DNA from 4 places in the Mesorhizobium sp. M6A.T.Cr.TU.014.01.1.1 genome. Region 4 is predicted to be linked to each of the others. Evidence: predicted binding sites of a transcription regulator. Region 4 holds the regulator's gene; each other region holds the start of a gene.
What was found. The regulator LexA, encoded in region 4, represses DNA repair genes until DNA is damaged. The targets are predictions, from matches to a motif close to TGTTCNNNNTGTGTTCNG.
Positions count from the first base shown of each region.

Region 1: EN885_RS28065 (ATP-dependent helicase) is a predicted target of LexA. The motif match lies at 1,546-1,563, and genes of this name have one in related genera.
Region 2: EN885_RS21465 (UvrD-helicase domain-containing protein) is a predicted target of LexA. The motif match lies at 1,957-1,974, and genes of this name have one in related genera.
Region 3: parE (DNA topoisomerase IV subunit B) is a predicted target of LexA. The motif match lies at 1,167-1,184, and genes of this name have one in related genera.

Region 1 is NZ_RZPG01000032.1:19,705-22,912, forward strand. It holds gene EN885_RS28060 (ABC-F family ATP-binding cassette domain-containing protein) at 1-608, opposite strand, end outside; gene EN885_RS33695 (hypothetical protein) at 1,002-1,175, opposite strand; gene EN885_RS33700 (hypothetical protein) at 1,307-1,477, shown strand; gene EN885_RS28065 (ATP-dependent helicase) at 1,578-3,208, shown strand, end outside.
Region 2 is NZ_RZPG01000019.1:84,334-87,541, forward strand. It holds gene EN885_RS21460 (glucose/quinate/shikimate family membrane-bound PQQ-dependent dehydrogenase) at 1-1,769, opposite strand, end outside; gene EN885_RS21465 (UvrD-helicase domain-containing protein) at 2,015-3,208, shown strand, end outside.
Region 3 is NZ_RZPG01000030.1:79,718-82,925, reverse strand. It holds gene parE (DNA topoisomerase IV subunit B) at 1-1,096, opposite strand, end outside; gene EN885_RS27435 (GGDEF domain-containing protein) at 1,362-2,534, shown strand; gene gcvP (aminomethyl-transferring glycine dehydrogenase) at 2,626-3,208, opposite strand, start outside.
Region 4 is NZ_RZPG01000017.1:124,701-127,908, reverse strand. It holds gene glp (gephyrin-like molybdotransferase Glp) at 1-1,070, shown strand, start outside; gene lexA (transcriptional repressor LexA) at 1,175-1,912, shown strand; gene EN885_RS20130 (ComEC/Rec2 family competence protein) at 1,906-3,208, opposite strand, start outside.

The DNA of each region.
Region 1 (3,208 bases), on a different contig from region 4:
CGGTCGTGCGAGATCAGAAGCACGGTGTGCGGATATTTCGACACGTAGTTTTCCAGCCACAGCGTGCCTTCGAGGTCGAGATAGTTGGTCGGCTCGTCGAGCAGCAGCAGATCGGGCTCGGCAAACAGCACTGCCGCCAGCGCCACCCGCATGCGCCAGCCGCCGGAGAAGGACGAGGCCGGCCGCCGCTGGGCGTCGTCATCAAAGCCGAGGCCGGCGAGGATGGTGGCGGCGCGCGACTCGGCCGAATGCGCGTCGATGTCGGCCAGCCGCATGTGGATGTCGGCGATGCGGTGCGGATCGGTCGCCGTCTTTTCTTCTTCGAGCAATGCGGAGCGTTCAAGGTCGGCCTTGAGCACGATCTCGATCAGCGGCTCCTCGGTGCCGGGCGCTTCCTGCGCCACCTGGCCGATGCGCGTGTTCTTCGGCAGGCTGATCGAGCCGGTCTCGGAGGCGAGATCGCCGGTGATCGCCTTGAACAAGGTGGTCTTGCCGGTGCCGTTACGGCCGACAAGCCCTGCCTTGCTGCCGGCCGGCAAGGTCAGCGAGGCATGATCGAGAAGCAGGCGTCCGGCCATACGGAGCGAAAGGTCGTTAATGATCAGCATGGCCGCGCTTTTGCACGGGACGTCGGCGCTTCGCAAGACCTTGAGCGCCGGTTGGTTGCATAAGGCATGAAAATGGCCGGCGGCGGCAGGTTGCCTGATGCCGCGGGAGGGGAAGACGATCGATCCAATCGCCGGCCTCGCCGGATCAGAGGGCCGACTCTGAATTGGGCCGGGAACCTGCAGCGACGGCGCGTCGCCTGGCGAGCATCGACTACTCGCATCCGAAAATTGCGCATTTGTCAGTTAATTGCCCGTGCAACGCGGTCGTCTTCAGCGATCGCACCATGACGCAAGGGCAAGACTCAGCTATGTCTAGGTGTGCGGCGGACCTGATACCCGCCTGGCCGGCGCCATCTCCTCCCAAGCGGCGCCGGCCATTTTTTCCCACAGCGTTCACTGTGCCGGCGGTGTGCCGGGTTGATCACCGCCTGACATCGATTTGGGTGCAGGGTCGACCTGCGGGTTTTGATCGACGGTGCCGGGGGCCTTCGTCGGCGGGATATTGTTGTCGCAAGCCGCCACAGCCAGGGCTGCGGCTAAAGCCAGCAAGATTGAGAGCTTATTCATCGCAACCTCCTGTCACCGGGCAAACGAGACGGTGCCGATTTGGTTGCACGCTCAGGCAGAGCTCGGGGCGTTTGGAGAACGGGGGAACAAAAAGCCGCCTCTTCGGTTGGTCCACACCAATGGAGAAAATCATGATCCGTCTGCTCATAGCAGGGGCCGCCGTCTACGTGGCCTACCGCATAGTCAGGGAAATCATCGACGAAGTGCCCGACGACTTCGATCCGCTGTTGCTGCCACCTCCCGAAGACGACAAGTCGCTGCGGCGGCAGTCGGCGGCGATGGGCGTAGAGCCAGAGCGCTAGATCGAATTCATCGGCTGGTGCGTCAATAGGGTCGGCGCGTCGATCGCAACTCTCACGTCGAAACCGTTGCGAACAAAGCAGAAACGATGCTTGATGGGCAATGAACCTCGCTGCCCGTGATTCGACCTTCCGGCCTGCCTATCTCGCGAAGCTGAATGCCGAGCAGTGCCTTGCCGTCGAGCATGGCGACGGCAAGGTCGCTGGCCCGTTGCTGGTAATCGCCGGCGCCGGCTCCGGCAAGACCAGCACGCTGGCGCATCGCGTTGCGCATCTGATCGTCAGAGGCGCCGATCCCAGGCGCATCCTTTTGATGACGTTTTCGCGTCGCGCCGCATCGGAACTCGCCAAGCGGGTCGAGCGCATCGCCGGCGAGGTGCTCGGCCGGGACGCTTCAGTTATCACCGATGCTCTCACCTGGGCCGGCACGTTTCACGGCATCGGCGCCAGGCTGCTGCGCGACTACGCGCTGGAGATCGGCCTCGATCCGGCCTTCACCATCCACGACCGCGAGGATTCGGCCGACCTGATGAACCTCGCCCGGCACGAACTCGGCTTCTCGAAGACGGAAGGCCGTTTCCCGACCAAGGGCACGTGCCTGGCGATCTATTCGCGCGCCGTCAACGCGCAGGCGCCGCTTGGCGAGGTTCTGGGTTCGGTGTTTCCCTGGTGCGCGGGGTGGGCAGAACAGCTTAAGGCGCTGTTCGCCCGATATGTCGAGGCCAAGCAGGCGCAGAACGTGCTCGATTACGACGACCTGCTGCTCTACTGGGCGCAGATGGGGGGCGAGCCGGAGATATCGGCGCATCTGGGTGGGCGCTTCGACCATGTTCTGGTCGACGAATACCAGGACACCAACCGGCTGCAGGCCTCGATCCTCACGGCACTCAAGCCGGACGGATCCGGGCTGACGGTGGTCGGCGACGATGCGCAGTCGATCTACTCGTTTCGCGCGGCGGAAGTGCGCAACATCCTCGACTTCCCAAAACAGTTCGCGCGGCCGGCCGAGATCGTCATGCTTGAGCGCAACTACCGCTCGACCGAGACCGTCCTGGCCGCCGCCAATGCGGTGATCGGCGAGGCCTCGGAGCGCTTTACCAAGAACCTATGGACGGAGCGTAAATCGGCCGAAAAGCCGAAGCTGGTCAGCGTTCGCGACGAGGCCGAGCAGGCGAGTTACGTCTGCCAGGCGATCCTGACCGAGCGCGAGGCCGGCACGGCGCTGAAGGCGCAGGCCGTGCTGTTTCGCGCCTCGCACCACAGCGGGCCGCTGGAGATCGAGTTGACGCGCCGCAACATCCCGTTCGTCAAATTCGGCGGGCTGAAATTCCTCGACGCCGCCCATGTCAAGGACGTGCTGGCGGTGCTGCGCTTCGCCGAAAACCCGCGCGACCGCGTCGCCGGTTTTCGCGTGCTGCAGCTCTTGCCCGGCATCGGCCCTTCGGCAGCTTCGCAGATCGTCGACACCATGGCCACGTCGCTCGACGAAGCGATGGGTCTGGCGCGCTACCGGCCGCCGCAACGCGCCGCCGACGACTGGCAGGGTTTCGTCACGCTGTTCTCGCAGCTTCGCACCGGGTCGGGAAAATGGCCTGTTGATCTCGAACAGGTCAGGCTCTGGTATGAGCCGCATCTCGACCGCATCCACGAGGACGCAACGACGCGCCGGGCCGATATTCTGCAGCTCGAGCAGATCGCCTCGGGCTATGCCTCGCGCGAGCGTTTCCTCACCGA
Region 2 (3,208 bases), on a different contig from region 4:
AATATCACCTGCCGGACCGGATCGACCGCCACGCCGCCCCAGTTGAACGTGCCGAAATTGCCGGGATAGATCAGCGAGCCTTGCAGCGACGGCGGCGTGTAGCGGCCCTCGTAGCGCAGTTTAAGGAACTCGATCCGGCAAGCCAGCTGGTCGAACATGGTGATGCCCCACATGTCGGCGCCGGTCAGCGGCTTCGGATTGAAGCTCAGGTCCGAAACCGGCTGCGTCGGCGAGGTGTGGTCGCCCTCGATCGCGCCGCCCGGCGCCGGCACTTCGTTGATCGGGACGATCGGCTCGCCGCTGCGCCGGTCGAGCACATAGAGGTCGCCCTGTTTGGTCGGCCCGACCAGCGCCGGCACGACGCCGGCAGCCGTGGTGATGTCGACCAGCGTCGGCTGCGCCGGCACGTCCATGTCCCAGAGATCGTGATGCACGGTCTGCCGCACCCACCGCAATTGTCCGGTGTTGAGATCGAGCGCTGTGACCGAAGAGGAGAATTTCTCGTCATTGGCGCTCCGCCCGGCGCCGAGCTGATCCGGCGTCTTGTTGCCGAGCGGCACATAGAGCAAACCGAGCTTCTCGTCGGCGCTCGCCGTCGACCACATGTTGGGCGAGTTGTTGGTATAGGTCTGACCCGGTGCCAGTGGCGTCGTCTGGTCCGGATTGCCCGAATCCCAGTTCCAAATCAGGGCGCCGGTGTCGACGTCGAAGGCACGGATGACGCCGGACGGCTCCTGCGTTGAATAATTGTCGTTGACCGCGCCGCCGACGATGATCTTGTTGGCGACGATCAGCGGCGCCGACGTCGAATAATAATAGCCCGGCTTCGGATATGGCATGTTGGCGAGCAGGTTCAACGTGCCGCCTTCGGCAAATGTGGGACAGACCTGGCCATTCGCGGCGTCGAGCGCGATCAGCCGGGCGTCGGATGTCGGCAGATAGACGCGTGCTGCACAGGGCTGGCCGGCGGCGATTTTGGCATCGGCATAATAGGACACGCCGCGGCACGTCTGGTGCTGGCGGTCCTTGTCCAGCTTGACCTGGGGATCGAAGCGCCATTTCTCCTTGCCGCTCGCGGCATCTATGGCAATGGCGAAATTGTGCGGTGTGCAAATGTAGAGCGTGTCGGCGACCTTCAGCGGCGTCACCTGATAGGTTGTCTCAGTGACGTCGTCGGGCCCTTTCACGTCACCGGTGCGATAGGTCCAGGCCGGCTGCAAATTGGCAACGTTTTCGACGGTGATCTGGTCGAGAGGCGAATAGCGCTGGCCATACTGGGTGCGGCCGTAAAAATGCCATTCGCCGGCTGGCACGTTGCCGCCGAGGTCGGCCGTTGGCGTCACCTCATCGGTATTGAGTTCGCCGGCGATATCCTTTGGATCGGTTGTCATCGAATAGCCGGCGACGGCAAGCGACGCCAGCACCGCGAGGATCAGCGGCGCGCGTCCATCGGGACCGGTGAGCCCGCGCCGCGCCCACGGCGTCAATAGCCACAACGCGATAAGCACGATGATGCCGCCGCGCGGACCGAGTTCCCACCAGTCGAAGCCGATTTCCCAGACCGCCCAGCAGAGCGTGCCGATGACGATCGCCGCGTACAGCCACAGCGCCATGGATTTGCGCCTGTAGAGCAGCCAGCCAGCGACGAGGAAGGCGATGCCAGCAATGATGTAGTACCAACTGCCGCCCAGCGAAGCTAACCAGATGCCGCCGCCACCAAGCGCCAGGCCGATGAGGAAAAGGATGAGGGAGGTAACGACGACAGCCAAGACGATGCTCCTTCGACTGGTGCGCGCTTCGCAACGCGTCAATGGGCAACCCGGCATTGCGTTCCTGCCCCGAGCACAACTTTCTCCGGCCCGCCGTGGCTGTCAAGCAAGCTCCGCGTTTTAGGCGTGGACCCACAGCAAGCTCGACGTTTTGGGTCGCGGACCCATCCAGATTGTGGACTGGACTGAGAACAAAACGGAGACACTTCTGGCCTTTCGCTGCCGAATCACTACATTCGGGGGAGATGTCCGGCTTTTCGGAAGATATGCCTTTTTTTGACGAACCGAACGCGCGGCCCGTGGCCCCGTCGGGCATTGCTGCGCGCGCCATGGCTGCCCGCAGCGGCCACAACAATGCGCCCGATTATCTGAACGGGCTCAACCCCGAGCAGCGGCTGGCGGTGGAAACCACCGAAGGCCCGGTTCTGGTGCTGGCCGGCGCCGGCACCGGCAAGACGCGCGTCTTGACCACCCGCATCGCCCACATCCTCGCCACCGGTAAGGCCTTCCCGTCGCAGATCCTCGCCGTCACCTTCACCAACAAGGCCGCGCGCGAAATGAAGCAGCGCATCGGCCTCTTGATCGGCGAAGGCAATGTGGAAGGCATGCCGTGGCTCGGCACCTTCCACTCGATTGGCGTGAAGCTCTTACGCCGGCACGCCGAGCTTGCCGGGCTCAAATCCGATTTCACTATTCTTGACACCGATGATGTCGTGCGCCTGATCAAGCAGCTCATCCAGGCCGAAGGGCTGGACGACAAGCGCTGGCCGGCCAAGCAGTTCGCCCAGATGATCGACGGCTGGAAGAACAAGGGGCTTGGCCCCGCCGACATTCCCGAGGGCGACGCCCGCGCCTTCGCCAACGGCAAGGGCCGAGAGCTCTACAAGGCCTACCAGGAGCGGCTGAAGACGCTGAACGCCTGCGACTTCGGCGACCTCCTGTGCCATCCGATCCGCATCTTCCGCGCCAATCCGGACGTGCTGAAGGAATATCATAAGCGTTTTCGCTACATCCTCGTCGACGAATATCAGGACACCAACACCGCGCAGTACATGTGGCTGCGCCTTTTGGCGCAGCGGCCACAATCCTCCCCCCTTGAGGGGGAGGTGCCCGCGAAGCGGGCGGAGGGGGTTGCCGCAGAAGGCACCGCCAGAGCGTCGAGCATTGCCGCACGGACCCCACCCGGCCGGGCTTTGCCCGGCCACCCTCCCCTCAAGGGGGAGGGAAACCCGCGCCCGGCCACGGTTAATATCTGCTGCGTCGGCGACGACGACCAATCCATCTACGGCTGGCGCGGGGCCGAGGTCGACAACATCCTGCGCTTCGACAAGGACTTCCCCGGCGCCACGATCATCCGGCTGGAGCGCAACTATCGCTCCACCGCGCACATCCTCGGCACCGCCTCCCACCTCATCGCCCACAATGAAGGCCGCTTCGGC
Region 3 (3,208 bases), on a different contig from region 4:
CCGCCGAGATCATGACGTCTTCCGAGGTGACGATCGAAGCGCGCTTGTTGCCGACCAGATCCGCGTAGGCGCGCAAGCCTCGCGTCAAGACGTTACGGAAGCCGGCCTCGTGCGTGCCGCCTTCGCCGGTCGGAATGGTGTTGCAGTAGGAATTGAGGAATCCATCGCCGCCGAACCAGGTCACCGCCCATTCGAGCGAGCCGTGGCCGCCTTGCCTGTCGCTCTTACCGGCGAAGATTTCGCGGGTGACCTGGAATTCGTCGCCGAGCGACGCTTTTAGATAGTCCTTTAGGCCACCGGGAAAATGGAACTCGGCCTTGGCCGGCGTCGTGTCCTTCTCCTTGATCAGCGAGGGGTCGCAGGTCCAGCGGATCTCGACGCCGCCGAACAGATAGGCCTTCGAGCGCGTCATGCGGTAGAGCCGCGCCGGCTCGAAAGCAGCACCCTTGCCGAAGATCTGCTCGTCGGGATGGAAGCGGATCTTGGTGCCGCGGCGATTATGCACCTCTCCGAGCTGCTCGAGACCGGTCACCGGAACGCCGCGTGAAAAACGCTGGCGATAGAGCTGGCGGCCGCGTGCGACCTCGACCTCGAGATGGTCCGACAGCGCGTTGACGACGGAGACGCCGACGCCGTGCAGGCCGCCTGAGGTCTCGTAGACCTTCGAGTCGAACTTGCCGCCCGAATGCAGCGTCGTCATGATGACTTCGAGCGCCGGCTTCTTGAATTTCGGATGCGGATCGACCGGAATGCCGCGGCCATTGTCGGTCACGGCCAGATATCCGTCGGCTGAAAGCTCGACATCGATGAAAGTCGCGTGGCCGGCTACCGCCTCGTCCATCGAATTGTCGATGACCTCGGCGAACAGATGGTGCATCGCCTTGTCGTCGGTGCCGCCGATATACATGCCGGGCCGCCGCCGCACCGGCTCCAGCCCTTCGAGAACCTCGATGTCGGCGGCACTGTAGCTCTCGCTGCCGTCGCGGGATGCCGGGCGCTTCGCCGCCTGCACCAGCGGGTCGGCCGGGCGCGCGGTGGCGCGAACCGGTTGCGGCTGCTTGTCCATAGTGCCGAAAAGATCGTTATTGTCGTCCATGCTGGTCCTGGATTCCGATGCTGCGAATCACCACCCGATACTGCCACGCTTTTTGCGGGCAGGCGACGGAGGTTCCTGTTACGTTCGAGGATTGAGCCTCTTACCGCAAAACCATTCGACAACCAAGCGGCGGAAATGCGTCGAGCGCATCGACGCTTTGTAAACCTTTTCCGAAGGTTGCATCGGAAGGTTGGCTGAAAATGGTATCCGCGGACTGCCGCCGACCTAGAATGCAGCGGAACTCTCAAGAGGCTGTCGCTTACGCATGTTGGATTACAGTTCGCTCCTGCTCGCGGCGGCGCTGTCGGGCATGTGCCTCAGCATCACCATGTTTGCGATATGGTTCGCCGCGCCGCAGGCCCGCTTCGTCCTGACGGTGGCTTACGGCATTCTCGTGCTCGTCGCGCATGTGGTCTTGTTCTGGCATTATGCCAGGCATCCCAGCCCCTGGCTTTGCCAGATTGTGCTTGCGCTTCTCAGCCTGGGCTTTCTGATCATCTGCCTGTCGGCCATGCAGTATCTCGGCGTGCGCGACTACAGGCGCGCCATCCTGCCGACCTTGGCTGCGATGGCTGTTTGCGCAGGCGCGACGTATTTCGGCCTCGACGGTGTCGGTTTCATCGTCACCTACGCGACGGTAACGGCGCTGCTCTCGCTTATCGGGGTGATGTTCTGGATCAAGGGCGGTGGTGACGATCGCCGGATTCTGCTGGTCGTTTCGTTCCTGAGCGGCATCTGTGCGCTATCCTTCGTACTTTGCGGCGCGGTCCTGCTGGTCAAGGGCCAATGGATGCTCGGCGTTGCGCCCGACAATTGGGCCGAACGGTTGAACTCCGTCGTGGCGGTCGCCTGCATGACCGGGCTCGGGGCACTGACGCTCTCCCTGCACCATATACGGGCGCAGATCGAATTGAAGGCCGAGACCATGACCGACCCATTGACCGGGCTGATGAACCGGCGGGCGTTGAGGGCACTCTACGGTGAGCGGGTCTTCGGTCCGTTCATGTCCGTCGCCATGTTCGACCTCGACCATTTCAAGAGGACGAACGACGTATTCGGTCATCCGGTCGGCGATCAGGTTCTGCGCCGCTTCGCTGCTGTCATCAGGAAATACGCCAGGACCGGCGTCGACGCCTTCCGGCTGGGCGGCGAGGAATTCGTGCTGGTCATGTCGCGGATGACGGAAGAGAAGGCTTACGACATTGCGAGCAAGATCAGCGTCGCCTTCGGCACGGAAGTCGTGGCCACCCAGCTTGGTCCGTTGCGCAGCACAGTCAGTGGTGGCATCGGCTTCGGCGGGACCGGCGGCACCAGTCTCGACGATGTGTTGGCGGAAGCCGACGCCGCACTCTATGCGGCAAAGCGCGCCGGGCGAAATCGCGTCATCTCCCACAACAAGGCGAGCAAGGCCGACGCGCCGGCCTTGCGTTCTGCCTGATTGAGGCTTCTATCTTCTTGTTAGGCCATGATCTTGTCCGAAGACCGGATTCCACTTTTTGCTGCGCTGACCTTCGGTTCGGGATCATGGTCTACTCCGCCGCGCCCAGATATTCCGACAGCGGCGGGCAGGAGCAGACGAGGTTGCGGTCGCCGGCGACATTGTCGATGCGCGACACCGGCGGCCAGTATTTGGCTGATGTGTCGGCATCGCCGGCCGGATAGGCCGCCTCCAGGCGCGAATAGGGATGGGTCCACTGGCCGGCCAGCGCCTCGGCGGCGGTATGCGGCGCATTGACCAGCGGATTGTCGGCCAAGGGCCATTCGCCTTTCGCCACCTTGGCCGCCTCGCCCGATATCGCGATCATCGCATCGCAGAAGCGATCGAGCTCGCTCTTGGGCTCGGACTCGGTCGGCTCGACCATCAGCGTTCCGGCCACCGGAAACGACATGGTCGGCGCATGGAAACCATAGTCGATCAGCCGCTTGGCGATGTCGTCGACGCTGATGCCGGCCCTGTCCTTGAGCACGCGGGTGTCGAGGATGCATTCATGCGCGACGCGTCCATGCCTGCCTTTGTAGAGCACCGGGAAATGCGCTTCGAGCCGTGTCGCCACGTAGTTGGCGGAAATGATCGCCGTCTCGGTCGCCTGCTTCAGGCCGGAAGCACCCATC
Region 4 (3,208 bases):
CGCCCTTCAACGCGTCCGCCATGGACGGCTATGCAGTGCGGGCCGAGGATGTCGCCTCCGTGCCGGCAACACTTGCGGTGATCGGCATGGCGCCGGCCGGACGCGGCTTTGCCGGAACAGTCGGCCCGGCGCAGGCCGTGCGCATCTTCACCGGCGCGCCGCTTCCCGCAGGCGCTGACACCATCGTCATCCAGGAGAATGTCCGCGACCTCGGCGGCGGCAGCATCGAAGTGACCGCGTCGACGGTTGAAGGCCGCAACATCCGCCGCCTCGGGCTCGATTTCTTGAAGGGCGACGTTCTGCTGGAGAAAGGCCGCCTGCTTGATCCGGCGGCGTTGTCGCTGGCAGCGTCGGCCAACCATCCGCAGGTCAGTGTGGTGAAACGGCCGCTGGTCGCCATCATCGCCACCGGCGACGAATTGCTGCCGCCAGGCAGCGACCTTGGCCCGGACCAGATCATCTCGTCCAACGCCTATGGCGTCGCTGCCGCGGCCCGCTCGGTCGGCGCCAGCGCGCTCGACCTCGGCATCGCCCCCGACCGCAAAGAGGCGATTGCCGCGCTGGTGAAAAAGGCAGTTAACGCAGGGGCTGACGTCATCGTCACGCTGGGCGGCGCCTCGGTCGGCGACCACGACCTCGTCCACGACGTGCTGACCGGCGAAGGCATGACGCTCGATTTCTGGAAGATCGCCATGCGGCCCGGCAAGCCGCTGATGTTCGGCCGGCTGGGCGACATCCGCTGCATCGGCCTGCCCGGCAATCCGGTGGCGAGCCTGGTCTGCACGCAGCTCTTCCTGAAGCCGCTGCTTGCGCGGCTTGGCGGACGCGCCTACCGGCAGGACATGCGTCAGGCGCGGCTCGGTGCCGCCATGGCGGCCAACGATATCAGGCAGGACTATGTACGCGCCGTGGTGAAGGAAGACGCCGGCACGCTCAAGGCGACGCCGTTCGGCATCCAGGATTCCTCGATGCTCAGAATGCTGGCCGACGCCAACGGGCTGATCGTGCGCGAGCCATTCGCTCCCCCCGCAGCGACAGGCACCGCCTGCAGCGTGCTGATGCTACGCTGAACAAAACGTCAACGCATTCATTAAACTTTAAACAGTTGCGGAACACAACTGGAACAGATAGTGTTTGTTCTGGGTTTGTTTTTCTGATTCTGTTGGGGGTCGCGATGCTGACACGCAAACAACATGAGCTGCTGATGTTCATCCACGAGCGGCTGAAGGAAAGCGGCATTCCGCCCTCGTTTGACGAGATGAAGGAAGCGCTCGATCTCGCGTCCAAATCGGGAATCCATCGGCTGATCACGGCGCTGGAGGAGCGCGGCTTCATTCGCCGGCTGCCCAACCGCGCCCGCGCGCTGGAAGTGCTGCGCCTGCCCGATTCGATCGCGCCCGGCCTCAATGCGGCACGCAAATTCTCGCCGAGCGTCATTCAGGGCAGCCTTGGGCAGGGCAGCCTCGGCCGACAGATCAAGCCGGCGCCGTCACGCATGCCTGCGGCCGGCAATGACGACGACGTCGTTGCCACTGTCTCCATCCCGGTGATGGGCCGCATCGCTGCCGGTGTGCCGATCGATGCCATCCAGCACCAGACGCATTCGATCTCGGTGCCACCGGACATGATCACCGGCGGCGCGCACTACGCGCTGGAGGTCAAGGGTGATTCGATGATCGAGGCCGGCATCTTCGACGGCGACACGGTCATCATTCGCAACGCCGACACCGCCCAGCCTGGCGAGATCATTGTCGCCCTGGTCGACGAGGAGGAAGCGACGCTGAAGCGGTTCCGCCGCAAAGGCGCCTCGATCGCCCTGGAAGCCGCCAACCCGGCCTATGAGACGCGCATCTTCGGGCCGGACCGGGTCAAGGTGCAAGGCAAGCTCGTCGGATTGATCCGACGTTACTGAACGGCAGCTTTCTTGGGTTTCTCAGGCTTACGGTATGGCGGCAGGCCCCTCGCCTCGCGCGAAAATCTCCGCTGCTCATGCCAAGGCCTATATGGCTGTTTGACGGCAAAACGGATTTCTGCGCGCGTCGTCGCCGATAGCGGATCGAAAAAGACGGCGGCACTGCCCATGCGAGCGAGCTGCCGTTTGGTCACGACGAGGACCAGCGGGTTGCGGCAGGGATTATAATAGGCCGTGGCATCGTCGATGACGATCAAGTCCGCAAAGGCACAGGCTGGCCGCGCGATTTTGCGGTCGTCGGCGAGCGCGATGATCGCGCCGGACGGATGCCGGGCGAGGCACAGGCCGGCAGTGCAATAGAAAGGCGCTCCCGGCGGCAGGTCGGCCGGGTCGGCGATGTCGAACCGCACGTCTCCTTTTTCGAACGTCTCCGGCTCGACAATGGTCGCTGAAGTCAGCGCATGTTTCCAGTTGTCGGTGGTGAATTCGTTCGAGCGCACCCGGTTGACGGCAAGTTCGCCGCCGCCGATCGGCAGCGCCACCAGATGCGCATCCTCCGAGATCAGCACGTCGGGGGTTCGCGTCTCGGAAATCGTCAGCAGGCCGGCAAGCGCAAAGGGAAGTGCCGCAAGCCGCAACCATGTCGTCGCCATCGTGGCGATGACCAGGGCGACCGTCACCAGCAGAACCGACTGCAACGAAATCAGCCCGACTGCATCGACCGGCGAACGTTCGGAGATCCATCCCGATATTGCAATCATGGCCGTCAGCCCCTTGCCCATCATGTAGAGGAAAGGTCCGTCGAAGCCGAAAGGCATTGCCAAGGCGCTGACGACCGCCAGGAACATGACGACCGTGACGATCGGCATGACGGCCAGATTGGCAAACAGACTGAGCGGCGAGACGCGCTGGAAGTGCCAGATGGCGAAGAGCGCGGTGGCGCTGCCGGCAATGATGGAGGTCATGGCGATGGTGCCGGTTCCAGCGACGAGCTTCCGCGTGACGAAAGCGGCCGGTGACCGTCGTTGTGGCGGCGCCGTGGCCTTGTCGGCACGATAGTCGGACCAGCCGGCATAGGCGCCCACGAGAGCCGCGGTCGCGGCGAAGGACATCTGGAAGCTTGGGCCGACCACCTCGTGCGGCGACACGACGATGACGGCGATGGCTGAAATCGTAAGATTGCGCATGGTGAGCGCAGCCCGGTCGAACAGCACGGCGACAAGCATTACCGCGAGCATGATGAAGCTGCGCTCAGCCGCGACCGCGATGCCGGAAAAAATGAGATAGGCAGCGATG